3 regions of the Paenibacillus sp. JNUCC 35 genome follow, and region 3 is predicted to be linked to each of the others. Evidence: riboswitches for the same ligand, from Rfam matches in the RefSeq annotation. Region 3 holds a riboswitch; each other region holds the start of a gene.
What was found. A riboswitch is a leader RNA that binds a small molecule or an ion and turns the genes downstream of it on or off. The one in region 3 is predicted to bind cobalamin.

Region 1 (4,118 bases), 2.7 Mb from region 3:
TTCCCTTGTTGATCAGCCGCCGGACGACCGGGATCATGCCGCATTCGCAAATCGGAAAGAGGATGCCCAGCAGACAGGCGAACACGAATCCGAGCAAAGGATTCCGGGGGATCGCTTTGCGGATCCAGGTCTCCGGGATGTAGACCTGCATGAACGAGGAAAGCAGCACACCGAGCATAATAAAAGGAACCGCTTCGAGCACGATGCCGATAAACATCGTCTTGAACAGGCGGATGACCGAAGGGTCCGGCAGCACCGCATTCCCTGTCCGCACGGCTTGCCAGGCCAGTATAGCCAGGAAACTTCCCGCTGCGATATAAATCAGGTGTCTTTTTCTCATCCCTCTGCTTGCTCCGCTGAAATGCACGTTCTCTCCTCCTGTGTAAGACAGTATTTTTATTTTAATCGTAATCATTACGTTTTTCAACAAAAAAGACTTCTCCCTTACCCTGATCCTCTTCTTCATCTCTATGCGAGTCTGCCCGAATCTATGACAAGCTCCTTCCCTTGTCCGGTCCGTGAAGCCAAAAAAAATCCCGGCACGCGAAACCGCGTTACCGGGATAATGCTTCAGCGGCTCGGATTTAAACCTGCACGATCCGTATCACTTCCGCGGGAGGTCCGCAGGTTCCAGCCGTTTTTCCGGCTTCCAGTAAAGGAGAGCCGCTTTGAAATTGTGCGGGTAAATCAGCTTGCCGTCTTCTTCACGCACATAAGAGTACAAGAGATCAACGGCCTTCCTGCGGTCATACTCCTTGTCCAAAACCGCGCTCAGGTTGTCCTTCAGCAGCTCTTCCTCCGTATCGTAGGCATATGTTTTGTGCAGGTTGACCATTTTACAGTTCGCATCGATTCCCAGTTCATATAGCAGATTCTGCAAATGGATGTAATCTCTGCGTTGAAATTTGATCCGGCAGCCCAGCTGCTCCTGGATGTCCTTGTAGTGCGGTCTCTCGGGACCGCTTACCATCCCCGCGATTCCGAGACGCTTCGCCGTGTTGTTGATGTGCAGCAGCGCCCGGTCGATTTCCTGCATCCGGTAGTAACAATTGACGCCGAATACCACGTCGGCTCGCTCCACCTCGGGAAGCTCTTCCCACTTGGCATGCACGAAGTTTAAATGATTCCAGCCCTTCCGCTCCGCTGCGGCTCTCAGGAAAGCAAGCACGCTTTCGGAGCTGTCGACACAGGTGAGGGAACCCGCTTTCTCGGCCGCTTCGAACGTATAGTTTCCCCAGCCGGGACCGATTTCCAGCACATCCTCGCCGGGATCAATCAAAGCGATCAGCTCCTTGCGTAGGTTGGCGACCCAGGAATCCACCCCGGCTTGTTCTTTCTTTTTCATAAAAGCGTTCCAGAACCCTTCTTCCTTGACGTCATCGGTCATCCGTACGGGAAGATTTCCGTCCCAGTCCTTCATCCCCTCCTGCCAGAGGGTTTTGTAATTCGTATTTAGTTTGACTCCGTAATACATCGTTTGCCTCCCCATGCGGTTTGAAGATCTTTGTTCATACTTCTTTTGATCAAAATGCGGCGGACTTCATTTTACGTGTAAAGCCGGAGGAGTCAATCGATCCGAAACAAATAAAAACATCCCGCCGGAGGCAGGATGTTTGGGTTCATCGCATGAATACGCTCGGGTCGGGACCCGGACGATTAGGGAGAACATTCGCATCAACGCCATCCTATCCGCGTAGGAATGAAGTTACCGGTAAACAGGCAGGTCTCCTGACTCGGGAACCCTATGCGCGCCTTCCCGGATTAACCAGTGACGTGATGCGCTTCGGCCGGGGCCTCTCCCCCTTTTCCCCTTACAGTGGCGGGACCGTATCGGAATTGCACCGAACTTCCCTTTTAATCCGTTCCCTCTCCCCGGAGAAAGAACCGGAACCTGTTTAATAAAGAATGTTTGATAGTCCATTATCTTAAGAAAAGCATGCATGCCAAACAACTTCACGGTTAATAGTAGTCCAAATCAGGCGTTTTGGCAAATGACCGAAGCGTACGGGCAAGCAGATGTACCGGTAAGGCGGGCCCACCAAACTTCGGACTATTAAGTGGAGCCGCGACGGTTTATGACTCCGCTATTCCCCTTCCATAATCAGGTTGATTTGATTAATAAAATCTTTTGCCAGCCCAAGCTGTTTATATGCAAATTCCAAATCTCCGCTGCCTGAAAGTGCGAAATCCAAGTTACCTAAAGTGGACATAAGGATGCGTGCGGTAACAGCAAATCCAAAAGCTTGCTTATCGGCCTGAATATTCATCTGACTCCAGATATACTGAAAGGTTGGCTCCTGAATTCCGTTGAATAATGCAAGATTGCCTACATATGAAGCCAAATCCCAGTATGCGGGCATCCAGGATAAATCCTCAAAGTCCGACCAGACCCAGCCTTCGGGACTCGGTATTAAGTTTCTTGAATGGGCATCTCCATGAGACGGTAGTAGCAAACTTGTTTCGAGACGCATCTGTCTATCCATCGCGAAGAACAGACTTAGCAAGTTTTGTATACGCTGATCCGGATGCTTCATTAATCTAAAAGCCGATTGACATGTCCGCTCCCAAACACCAAGCATAGGAATCTCATCGGTAAAATCTTTCAATGCCAGTGAAAGTCTATTCACCAGTTCAACTGCTTCGCTTGGCGAAGGGCGCCGCAGTTCTGTAGGGGGAACATACTTCCAAAACGTCATCCATGTGCCGCCAATATCGTATGGTCCTGCGTCCGTACGGTCAGTTGGCAATCGTACCGGCACTCCCTTTGATTGGAGATGACGTGCGGCTCTTAATTCACGAACCAGTACCTTGTAGGCGTAATCTGCATGATTTTTTGAAAGCACAGTGGCTATTCGGGCCACAATCGGATACGGGGCCAAATGAACGATCAGGTTCCCGCCATTACCAAGCTCGAGAGGAGTAATGTCCTTTAATCCGGCTTTTTCTGCTATTAAAACGGCTTTTGAAATAAGGCTGCTGTTATTCGGCACTCCGAGGACTCCTTAGTTAAGGTTAAAAACATCTTAGCATCGTTGTCGTGTCCCTGATAGGTATTAAATATTTAACAATTAACTATTCCCCATTAACTCTTCTGTTAACTTGAACTTCCGTCTGGAGATGCTGACAACTTACTAATTTCGGCCCCTTCACATAGGCTGTTAGAAACCCCACGAACGGAGTCTGAGAAGATGAGCCTGCCAAAAGTCCCCAAACATCTCGCCTGGCACGAAACCTTAGAGCTTCACGAGCTTGTGAGCCTTCAAACCGGACAATTGATCGCGTTTAAACAAAAATTGCCGACGCTTACGGACGAAGGGCTTCAAACGCTCTTTAGAGAGGCGATACAAACCTTGGAGCAGAATCTGAACGAGCTGCTGGCGTATTATCCCAAAGCGCATGCTTCCTCCAGGAATAAAAATCCGGAGCTGCCCGTCCTGGAAGCGGGACAGCTTCTCGGTTTTGCCAAAACGGCCGTACGCGGCTACGCCTGCGCCCTCACGGAAACCGCGACTCCCCGTCTCCGGGCAACCTTTGTGAAACATCTGTTGAGAGCGGTCGAATTTCACGCCAAAGTGTTCAACCGGATGTATGCGGACGGTGCGTACCCCGCTTATGACCTGAAGGAACTGCTGGAAAACGACGCGGCCAACGCTCAAGCCGCCCTCTCCCTCGAATAACGGCAAAAAACCGCCAAGGAACGATACGCCTGCTCCTTGGCGGTCTTTCGGCATGCGGCAACGGCTTCCGCCCCGCACATTCTTTTATTGAAACCGGTAGGTCCATAACCGCTCGTGGCCGAACCGTTCCTGCACCTCTTTGTCGTTCGCGGATTTGCCGCTCAGCTTTCCGTTGAGCTGGAACTGGGAGCTGTGTGCAAGGATCGAGCCCAGCTTCTGCCCCAGATACGGCCTGACATCGCTCACGATATCCGCTTTGCCGAGCACATCTTCGCATCCTTTGGAAAAAGCGATGCAGTGAACGACCGGTCTCTCTTCCACGGGGATTCGCTGGACCGTATCAATCACGGCCGCGCCCGTTGCGTCATGATCCGGATGCACGCTGTAGCCCGGGTAGAACGTAATGACAAGCGAAGGATTCAGCTCGTCGATGAGTCCGCG
Region 2 (4,118 bases), 2.4 Mb from region 3:
ACGCCCGGACCTCGCTGTTCCCTTCCGCGTCACGGCTTCCGTGACCTACAAACAGTACCGCATCCATCGGTTCTGCCTCCTTTTTTTTGTATCCCTGTATTGAAAAGAACTCCTCATGTTTACGGGTTCGTTAATCTCCGCACAAAGCGTTTTCGATTTGAAAAGCGGGGACTTCCCGGTGACGGTAGCCTTCCAGCTCTTTTACGCGGGCAAAAAACTTATGGAACCGTTCGTTCGGGTGCCCTTCGTTCCGGTACCGGGCGACGATCCGCTCTATGGTCTCGACCAGTTTGTCCGGCTCGATGCCTTCCGCAACGGGCTGCGCCGCGTGGGCATTGCGGCCGACCGTTTTCCCCCCGAGGAACAGATCAAACTTCTCCCGGCGGTACACGATGCCGATATCTTCCTTCACCGCGCCGTAGCAGGCCATGCCGCAGCCGTTGAAACCGATTTTCATCTCTTTGGGCACGGCCGCTCCGCCCAGAAGATCGTGAAGCTCCTCCGCATACGGCACGGCGTCGCCCTTGTCCATATTGCAGAAGTCGCAGGCTTTGACCTGGACCACATCGCCGACCGGAGCCAGCAGAAGCCCTTCTCCGCGAAGCCGTTTCGTTACGGAATCGGGATCGTCGGTCCGCAGCTTGACGAGCAGCTGATGATGAGGCGTATATTCCATCGTTCCTGTATCGCCGACAGCGGCCGCGAGGACCATCAGCTGTTTGGCAGTCAGGTTTTTGTTCGCAAGTCCGGGGCTGACGGCGAACTCGAGAATAGCCTGCTGGCGGAAAAATCCGCTTGGGGAAGCGGAGGGAGCCGTTCCGACGGGCTCGCCCGTCACGAGACGGAGCGCCTCTTCCGCAAGCTCATACGCGGTAGGAGCCGAAGCTTCGAAGGAAGCCGCAGGTGCGGCAGACGGACGTACGGCGACCGCAACCGCCGAGTCCCCGTACTCCCCGGCCCCCGAAGACGCGGGCGTATCGTACGCGGACCGTGTCCCGGCCGCTTGTATGCGGACCGGCGAATCTTCGCGGTCGTAGTCGTCGGCAGTACCGGTCCCTTCGGCTTCGGGGCTGTATTCGCCGTAGCCGTCATCCCCGTACTCGTCCTCGTCGAAGAAGGACGGCAGACCGGCGCTGCCGGCTTCCCGCTGCTCCGCGGACCGGAAAGCGGTACCGGGCTGTCCCGTCAGGGCCGCTTCCGTTTCCGCGCCGGTTTCCGCTTCCTGCTCCAGAGCCCACGGCTCGGCTTCCCGCCGGAGACGCTCATGAGGGCGCAGGGGCTGAATATCGCTGTCCAGCGTATACTTGCGCTGATAGCCCCTTGGCGTAATCATGAGTCCCTCGTAGTTGCGGGTCGCGGAGTTGCCGATGATCACGGTAGTAAGCATGCCGATGTCATGCTCCAGCATCTCCGCAAGCGTCGTCAGCACGACGTGCTCCCTGTCGCGGTAGGCGCTTTTGACGATACCCACCGGAGTATCGGGAGAGCGGTGTTTCAGCAAAATCTGCTGCGTCTCCACGATCTGGCGTGTTCTTCTGCCGCTCCGCGGGTTGTACAGCGCGATGACGAAATCGGCGGATGCGGCCGCTTCGACTCTGCGCCGGATGAGATCCCACGGCGTCAGGTGATCGCTGAGGCTGATCGTGCATGCGTCGTGCATAACGGGAGCTCCAAGCAGCGAAGCGCACGAGTTGATCGCCGAGATGCCGGGCACGATTTCGACTTCCACGCCATCGCTCGGCTTCCATCCTTTCTCGATCAGCACCTCGTACACGAGACCCGCCATACCGTAGACGCCCGCATCTCCGCTGGATATAACGGCCACCTTACGTCCGGCCTCCGCCTGTCTGACGGCTTCCTGCGCACGGCTCACTTCCTCGGTCATGCCCGTACGCACGACCTGTTTGCCGTCGATCAGGCTGCGTATCAGATCCACGTAAGTGTTATAGCCAATAATGACTTCGCTTTCCGAAATCGCCTCGCGCGCGCGTTTTGTAATATGGGCTTCGTCCCCGGGGCCAAATCCGATGATAAGCAGTTTACCGGCCATTCCCATTCCTCCTCTTCCCTGTAAAAAAAGCTCCAGCGCTTACGCTGAACAACCGTTATCAAGCAGTCCGGCCTTCCTGTCCGCTTCGAACAGGCGGCCTTCTATATGCACGGCGGTGCGCCTTCCGGCGACCTGCCGTTTGCCTTCCCGTCTCGTCCGGACAATAAAAAAAGCATTTCCACCCTCTTCGGATAGAAATGCTTCGAACTTTCGAGCCATTAAGCGGGAATATCCCGCATATGCTTCCAACCCGCACAGTCGCCGGCCCCGGGCAATCTTGTACGCCCACGTTCCGGCAAGCCGCCGTTGGCAGCGATTCAGCCGTTCTCAACACCTCCCTAAATCCTCGTAGGTTATCTAGTGTTATTTAAACAGGCAGGTCTCCTGGCTCGGAGCTTTCTTCGGCGCCTTCCCGGAAAATCCAGTGACGTTGATGCCGAAAAAAATTTTCCCTGCGATTGCAGGGGGCTCCTTACAGTGGCGGGTCCGCGTCGGTCTTTCACCGAACTTCCCGTTTTAAGCCGAACCCGGTTCTTATGGACTGTCTGATCCGTTCGAATGGGCTCCGCACCTGTTTTTACCATATTCGATTGTGTTCTGTTCATCATAACATCCGGTCAAAGAACTTGTCTATGCCGATAAACGCTCCCCCTCAACCGAGCAGATAAACTCTGGCTTCATAAGCCCGCAGTTTGAGGACGCCGGTATCTTCGCCGGAGACGGGATCGTAATTTGAAATGAGAAGCTCCGCGTCCTTCCCCTTTCCCAGCTCTTCCGGCCATGTAAACTCCGGCGTTCCGTCGAAAAAGTTCAGAATCACCAGCAGCTTCTCCCCGTTCAGCGTCCGCGTATACGCATAAATTTCCGTGTCCAGCGGAAGCAGAAGCTTGTATTCGCCGTAAACGATGACGGGATGCTTTTTGCGAAGCGCGATTAGGCTGCGGTAGTAGTGGTAGACGGACTTCGGATCTGCTGCCGCTGCCGCCGCATTGATCCCGGTATAATTCGGGTTGACCTTGATCCACGGTTCCCCCGTCGTAAATCCGGCGTTCGCCGTATCGTCCCACTGCATGGGGGTGCGGGCGTTGTCCCGGCTTTTTTTCCAGATCGCCTTCATGACTTCGTCCTGGGGCTTGCCAAGCAGCTTGGCCTGCTTGTAGTAATTGATCGTTTCCACATCGCGGTAATCGCCGATCAGATCGAACGCGACATTGGTCATACCGAATTCTTCCCCCTGAAAAATATACGGCGTCCCCTCCAGCGTCAGGAGAAACGCAGCCAGCATTTTGGCCGATTCCACCCGGTACCGGCCTTCATCTCCGAACCTCGAAACGGGACGGGGCTGATCGTGATTGCCGAGATAGTTGGCGTTCCAGCCTTTGCCGTGAAGGACCGTCTGCCAGCGGCTCATCACTTTTTTCAGCTCCAGCAGGGTCCACGGCTTCGACTCCCATTTGCCCGTCCCGGCGGAAGCCGCATCCAGATTCATATGCTCGAACTGGAAAACCATGTTCAGCTCATGGCGCTCGTCCCCCACGTAATCCAGCGCCTGCTCCGGACCCAGTCCGGATGTTTCGCCGACCGTCATGATGTCGTAGTTAAACAGCACCCGGTCATTGAGTTTGTGCAGCAGCGTATGTACCTTTTCCAGATTCGAAAAAAGCTGGTAAGCCTGCACAACGGGCAAATGCCGGGGATTATCGGCATCCGGCAGCCCCTGCGCTTTTACGATATGAGCGATGGCATCGAAGCGGAAACCGTCGACTCCCTTGCCTAGCCACCATTGCACCATCCGGAAAAGCTCGTCGACCATTTCGTCGTTCTCCCAGTTGAGGTCGGGCTGATGCTTCGAATACAGATGCATGTAATACTCATCCGTCTCCGGGTCGTGCTCCCAGACGCTTCCGCTGAAGTAGGACTCCCAGTTGTTCGGGAAGAGCCCCTCTCTCCCCTTCCTCCAGATATAATAGTCGCGTTTGGGATTGTCCCTGGAAGAACGCGATTCTTTAAACCAGGCATGCTGGTCGGAGGTATGGTTCAGCACAAGATCCATCATGATTTTTAGCCC
Region 3 (4,118 bases):
TGACCGAAGCGAAGGTGGCGGCCGTTCCGGGACAGGTGTTCGGCAACGGCGGCGAAGGCTTCGTCCGCTGCTCCTATGCGACTTCCGTTTCACAGCTGAACGAGGCTTTGGACCGTATTGGGTCTTTTGTGAAAAAATTGTAAAGACTTGTCCAAAAAATAGTTTTCAGAATCGGAAAAAACTGATATCTTTAGGGTAAAGGAGGGATATGTATGGCTTATTTAGAATATCGTCTGGCCGACAACTCGGGTTGGTACAGCCATGACGTTTCCGATCAACGCTGGTTATCCAAACGACCTGCCAAATTAGCCTCCCTCTTTCACCTGGAAGAAGAAATTCAGTTTATGCGGCACAGACTGGAACAGATGGTTCAGTCCGGTGAGGCTATGACTTCCGAGTCCGTAATTGAAATGAGTACGCTTCTTGATCATAAGATTAACGAATATATGAATCTAGTCCAGAAGAGCCGGTAAATGCCGGCTTTTTTGCAGCGTTTGCACAGGCTATCAGGCAACGGAGGGATTACGATGACACAGAAACGCTGGTTTTCGGCTGCTGTACTGCTTCTATTATTCACCGTCTTGGTTTCCGGGTGCGGGAAGGCCCAGCCCAAAGCGGATGTTTCCATCTTTATGATGGCCCGTGACGGTATACCGGTCGATGCCGCTTTTAAGCTTGAGAATTCGTTGAAAGCGCTTGTGGGGGACAAGCCGTCCATCTATTTGAATACGTCCCCGCTTTTTTCCAATGAGAAGATGATCGTCGAAATGGGATACGGCAATCACGGTATTCTGATCATCCCCGAAGAACAGTTTAAGATTTATGCGGCCGAAGGGGCATTTTTACCGCTGGAAGAGCATTTCAAGCAGGAGGACTATCCGGAGGGCGTACTCGAGGCGACGATTGAACCTGCCGGGAAGAAAAAGAATCCGCCCGAAGCGCCCAAGAAGGAGACGCACCTGTACGGCATTCCGCTCCAGTATTCCAAGTGGATGAAGGATAACGGCGTGGAGGGCAAAGGGCTCGTTGCTTTCATGGCGGTGAACAGCCGCAATCCCGAGCAGTCGTTCGAGGTGCTCAAAAAGATCGCCGCCAAATCCTGACGCGACGGCCTTGGCGCCGCCACGACTTTATGGCCCGTGCGAGGAACTGCAAGCGGTGCGGTGACTAAAGTCCTTGTCTTTCCGGCGCCGCTTGGCCTATAATGGGGGATGAACTTGAAGGCCCAACCTCATACGTTTACCGTCAGGTCCCGAAGCGGCGTCTCCAGCGGAGCCGAAGCCCAGGGTGAAAAGGGAAGCCGGTGCAAATCCGGCACGGTCCCGCCACTGTAATACGGAGATCGTCTTACGATGTCACTGTCCGCGCGCGGATGGGAAGGCAAGACGGTCAGCCATCCGTAAGTCAGGAGACCTGCCTGCCGGTTTGCAGCACAATATCCTTCGAGGAGAGGATCGCGCGAAACCGGAAAGGACGTCCGACTGACGGCCGTTTCACCTCGTGATTCCGAAAGTTATCCCCTCTATCTCCGGATAGAGGGGATTTTTTGTTGACATGCGCGAACATCGTGGGACAACCTCAAGTCAAACTAAATCAGCAAGGGAGTAGAGAACATGAACAACGATCGAAGAACCGCTAGGGGTTTTAAATACGCCCTGCTGCTGCTTGTTTTGACGATGGCCGTCGGCCTGGCAGCCTGCGGCAAGCAAAGCACGGATAACGGGACGGCGGGCTCGGCCTCTCCGGCGGCAAGCACGGCTCCGCAAACGAGCGCGAAGAAAACGCAGTATCCTTTGAAAGTAACCGATGCGACAGGCAAGGAATTTACGTTCGAGAAAGCGCCCGGTAAAATCGTGTCGGTTTCGCCGGCGGAGACGGAAGCTCTTTTTGCGATCGGTCTGGGCGATACAATCGTCGGCGTGTCCGATTTTGACGATTATCCGGCGGAAGCGAAAACGAAGCCGAAAATGGGCGGAATTACGCAGCCTAACCAGGAATCGGTTATCGCGTCGGGAGCCGACATTGTTTTCACAGGCGTTTCGATGAAAAAAGAATCGGTTGAAAAGCTGCGCGCCATGGGTATCAACGTGTTCAAGGTGGAGCCTAAGACGCTTGACGACGTCATGAAAAATATTCAGCTCTACGGCCAGATTACCGACCATCAGGAACAGGCGGAAAAAGTCGTCGCAAAAATGAAAGAAGACCGTCAGAAAGTTACGGATGCTGTAAAAACCGTAGCGGCGGACAAGAAGAAAAAAGTCTACATCGAATTCTCCCCGGGCTGGACAGTCGGCAAGGGCGAATTTATGGATGAGCTGATCACGCTGGCGGGCGGTGTCAATGTCGCTTCCGACATTACGGGCTGGAAGCAGATCAGCGAGGAGAAAATCATCCAGCAGAACCCGGACGTTATTTTATTCGCCAAAGACGTGGTGGATGACAAAACGAAGAAAAATCTTGAAGAACTCATTCGCGGACGCAGCGGGTGGAACGAAATCAATGCCGTTAAAAACAACCAGGTGATCGGTCTCGACCAGAATACGCTGACCCGTCCGGGACCGCGTCTGACAGAGGGACTCCTGCAAATGGCTAAAGCCATCTATCCGGACTTGGTGAAATAAATGAAACCTAAATGGGGACTTTGGGGAGGAGTAGGAGTTTTACTCCTTCTTCTTTCTATTGTGCTGAGTCTTTCGCTGGGCTCGGCCCATCTGCCGGTGAGTCAGATCGCTTCGATTCTGGGGAGCAAGCTGCCTTGGATCGGAGACCGAATCACGCCGGACTGGCCCGTATCCTCAGAGCAGATTATTATGAAGGTAAGGCTGCCGCGCGTGATGCTGGCCATCCTTGTCGGGGCCTCCCTTTCGGTAGCGGGAGCCGCTTTTCAAGGCGTCCTGCGCAATCCGCTTGCGGACCCGTATACGCTTGGGGTCAGCAGCGGAACGAGCGTCGGCGCGGCGTTCGTCATTTACTTCGGTCTGCAGACGACGTTTTTCGGTACGTGGACGATACCGGTCGTCGGGTTTGCCACAGGAGCCGTTTCGCTTTGGATCGTTCTACGACTGGCCCGGACTGACGGCAAAATCCGTATGGAGACGCTGCTGCTTTCCGGTGTCGTGATGCAGGCGTTTCTCGGCTCCGTGGTTTCTTTTCTCGTGTCGATGTCCAAGCAGGTCGTCAATGAAATCATTTTCTGGCTGATGGGCAGCCTCGCTATGAAAGGCTGGTCGTACACAACCGTTCTCCTTCCGTATTTCCTCGTTACTTTCGTTGTGCTTTACAGCTATGCGCGGACACTCAACCTGCTGGCGCTCGGGGAACGTCAAGCCGCCCATCTGGGTATCCATGTCGAGCGGACGAAATTGATCGTGCTGATCACCGCTACACTGGTGACGGCTGCCGCCGTTTCCGTATCCGGCGTCATCGGGTTTGTCGGGCTGATCGTGCCTCATCTGATCCGTCTGATCGCGGGACCGGATTACCGGCTGATCGTGCCGCTTTCCGCCGTTGGCGGAGCCATCTACGTCCTTTGGGCCGACACGCTGGCCCGGACGCTTCTAAGCCCGACAGAGATTCCGCTCGGCGTAATCACCGCGTTTCTGGGTGCGCCGTTCTTCGCTTATCTGCTGCGCAAACAGAAGAAATGGGGGAGAAGCTGATGGAACCGATCATCGAAGTGCAGGGTGCTGGAAAAAGTTTCGGCGGAACCCGCGTGCTCAAAGATATCCGTTTCGAGGTGAAGCCCGGCGAATTTTTCGGCATCATCGGGCCCAACGGGAGCGGCAAATCGACTCTGCTGAGGCTTATCTCCGGCGTAGACCCCCTTACGAAAGGCCGTATTCTTCTCCAGGGGAGGGAAGTCGCGGACTACGCCCGCAAGGAGCTGGCACGCTGGCTTGCCGTGCTTCAGCAGGATGCGCTGCCTCCGCTCGGTTTCACCGTCCGTGAGGTGGTCGAAATGGGCCGGTTCCCTTTCCAGAACTGGCTCGGGGAAGATCGGGAGGACGCCGCTGCGCTTATCGACCGGATTATGCGGCGGCTCGATCTGGAGCCGTTGGCCGACCGGACGGTCGAGAACTTGAGCGGAGGGCAGAAACAGCGCGTGGCGCTGGCGAAGG

Region 1: linked by a shared signal. The riboswitch ahead of AC2TF6_RS11790 (class I SAM-dependent methyltransferase) and the one ahead of AC2TF6_RS23580 (ABC transporter substrate-binding protein) in region 3 are both predicted to bind cobalamin.
Region 2: linked by a shared signal. The riboswitch ahead of cobJ (precorrin-3B C(17)-methyltransferase) and the one ahead of AC2TF6_RS23580 (ABC transporter substrate-binding protein) in region 3 are both predicted to bind cobalamin.

The regions. Positions count from the first base shown of each region.
Region 1 covers NZ_CM177771.1:2,537,310-2,541,427, reverse strand. Annotated here, with positions in the region: gene AC2TF6_RS11795 (permease) at 1-430, opposite strand, end outside; gene AC2TF6_RS11790 (class I SAM-dependent methyltransferase) at 605-1,474, opposite strand; cobalamin riboswitch at 1,702-1,910, opposite strand; gene AC2TF6_RS11785 (aminoglycoside phosphotransferase family protein) at 2,085-2,990, opposite strand; gene AC2TF6_RS11780 (spore coat protein) at 3,189-3,677, shown strand; gene bshB2 (bacillithiol biosynthesis deacetylase BshB2) at 3,762-4,118, opposite strand, start outside.
Region 2 covers NZ_CM177771.1:1,338,056-1,342,173, reverse strand. Annotated here, with positions in the region: gene AC2TF6_RS06030 (sirohydrochlorin chelatase) at 1-67, opposite strand, end outside; gene cobJ (precorrin-3B C(17)-methyltransferase) at 131-2,050, opposite strand; cobalamin riboswitch at 2,408-2,596, opposite strand; gene AC2TF6_RS06020 (glycoside hydrolase family 13 protein) at 2,703-4,118, opposite strand, start outside.
Region 3 covers NZ_CM177771.1:5,215,579-5,219,696, reverse strand. Annotated here, with positions in the region: gene AC2TF6_RS23595 (aminotransferase class I/II-fold pyridoxal phosphate-dependent enzyme) at 1-143, shown strand, start outside; gene AC2TF6_RS23590 (aspartyl-phosphate phosphatase Spo0E family protein) at 213-473, shown strand; gene AC2TF6_RS23585 (hypothetical protein) at 528-1,103, shown strand; cobalamin riboswitch at 1,231-1,435, shown strand; gene AC2TF6_RS23580 (ABC transporter substrate-binding protein) at 1,614-2,621, shown strand; gene AC2TF6_RS23575 (FecCD family ABC transporter permease) at 2,622-3,659, shown strand; gene AC2TF6_RS23570 (ABC transporter ATP-binding protein) at 3,659-4,118, shown strand, end outside.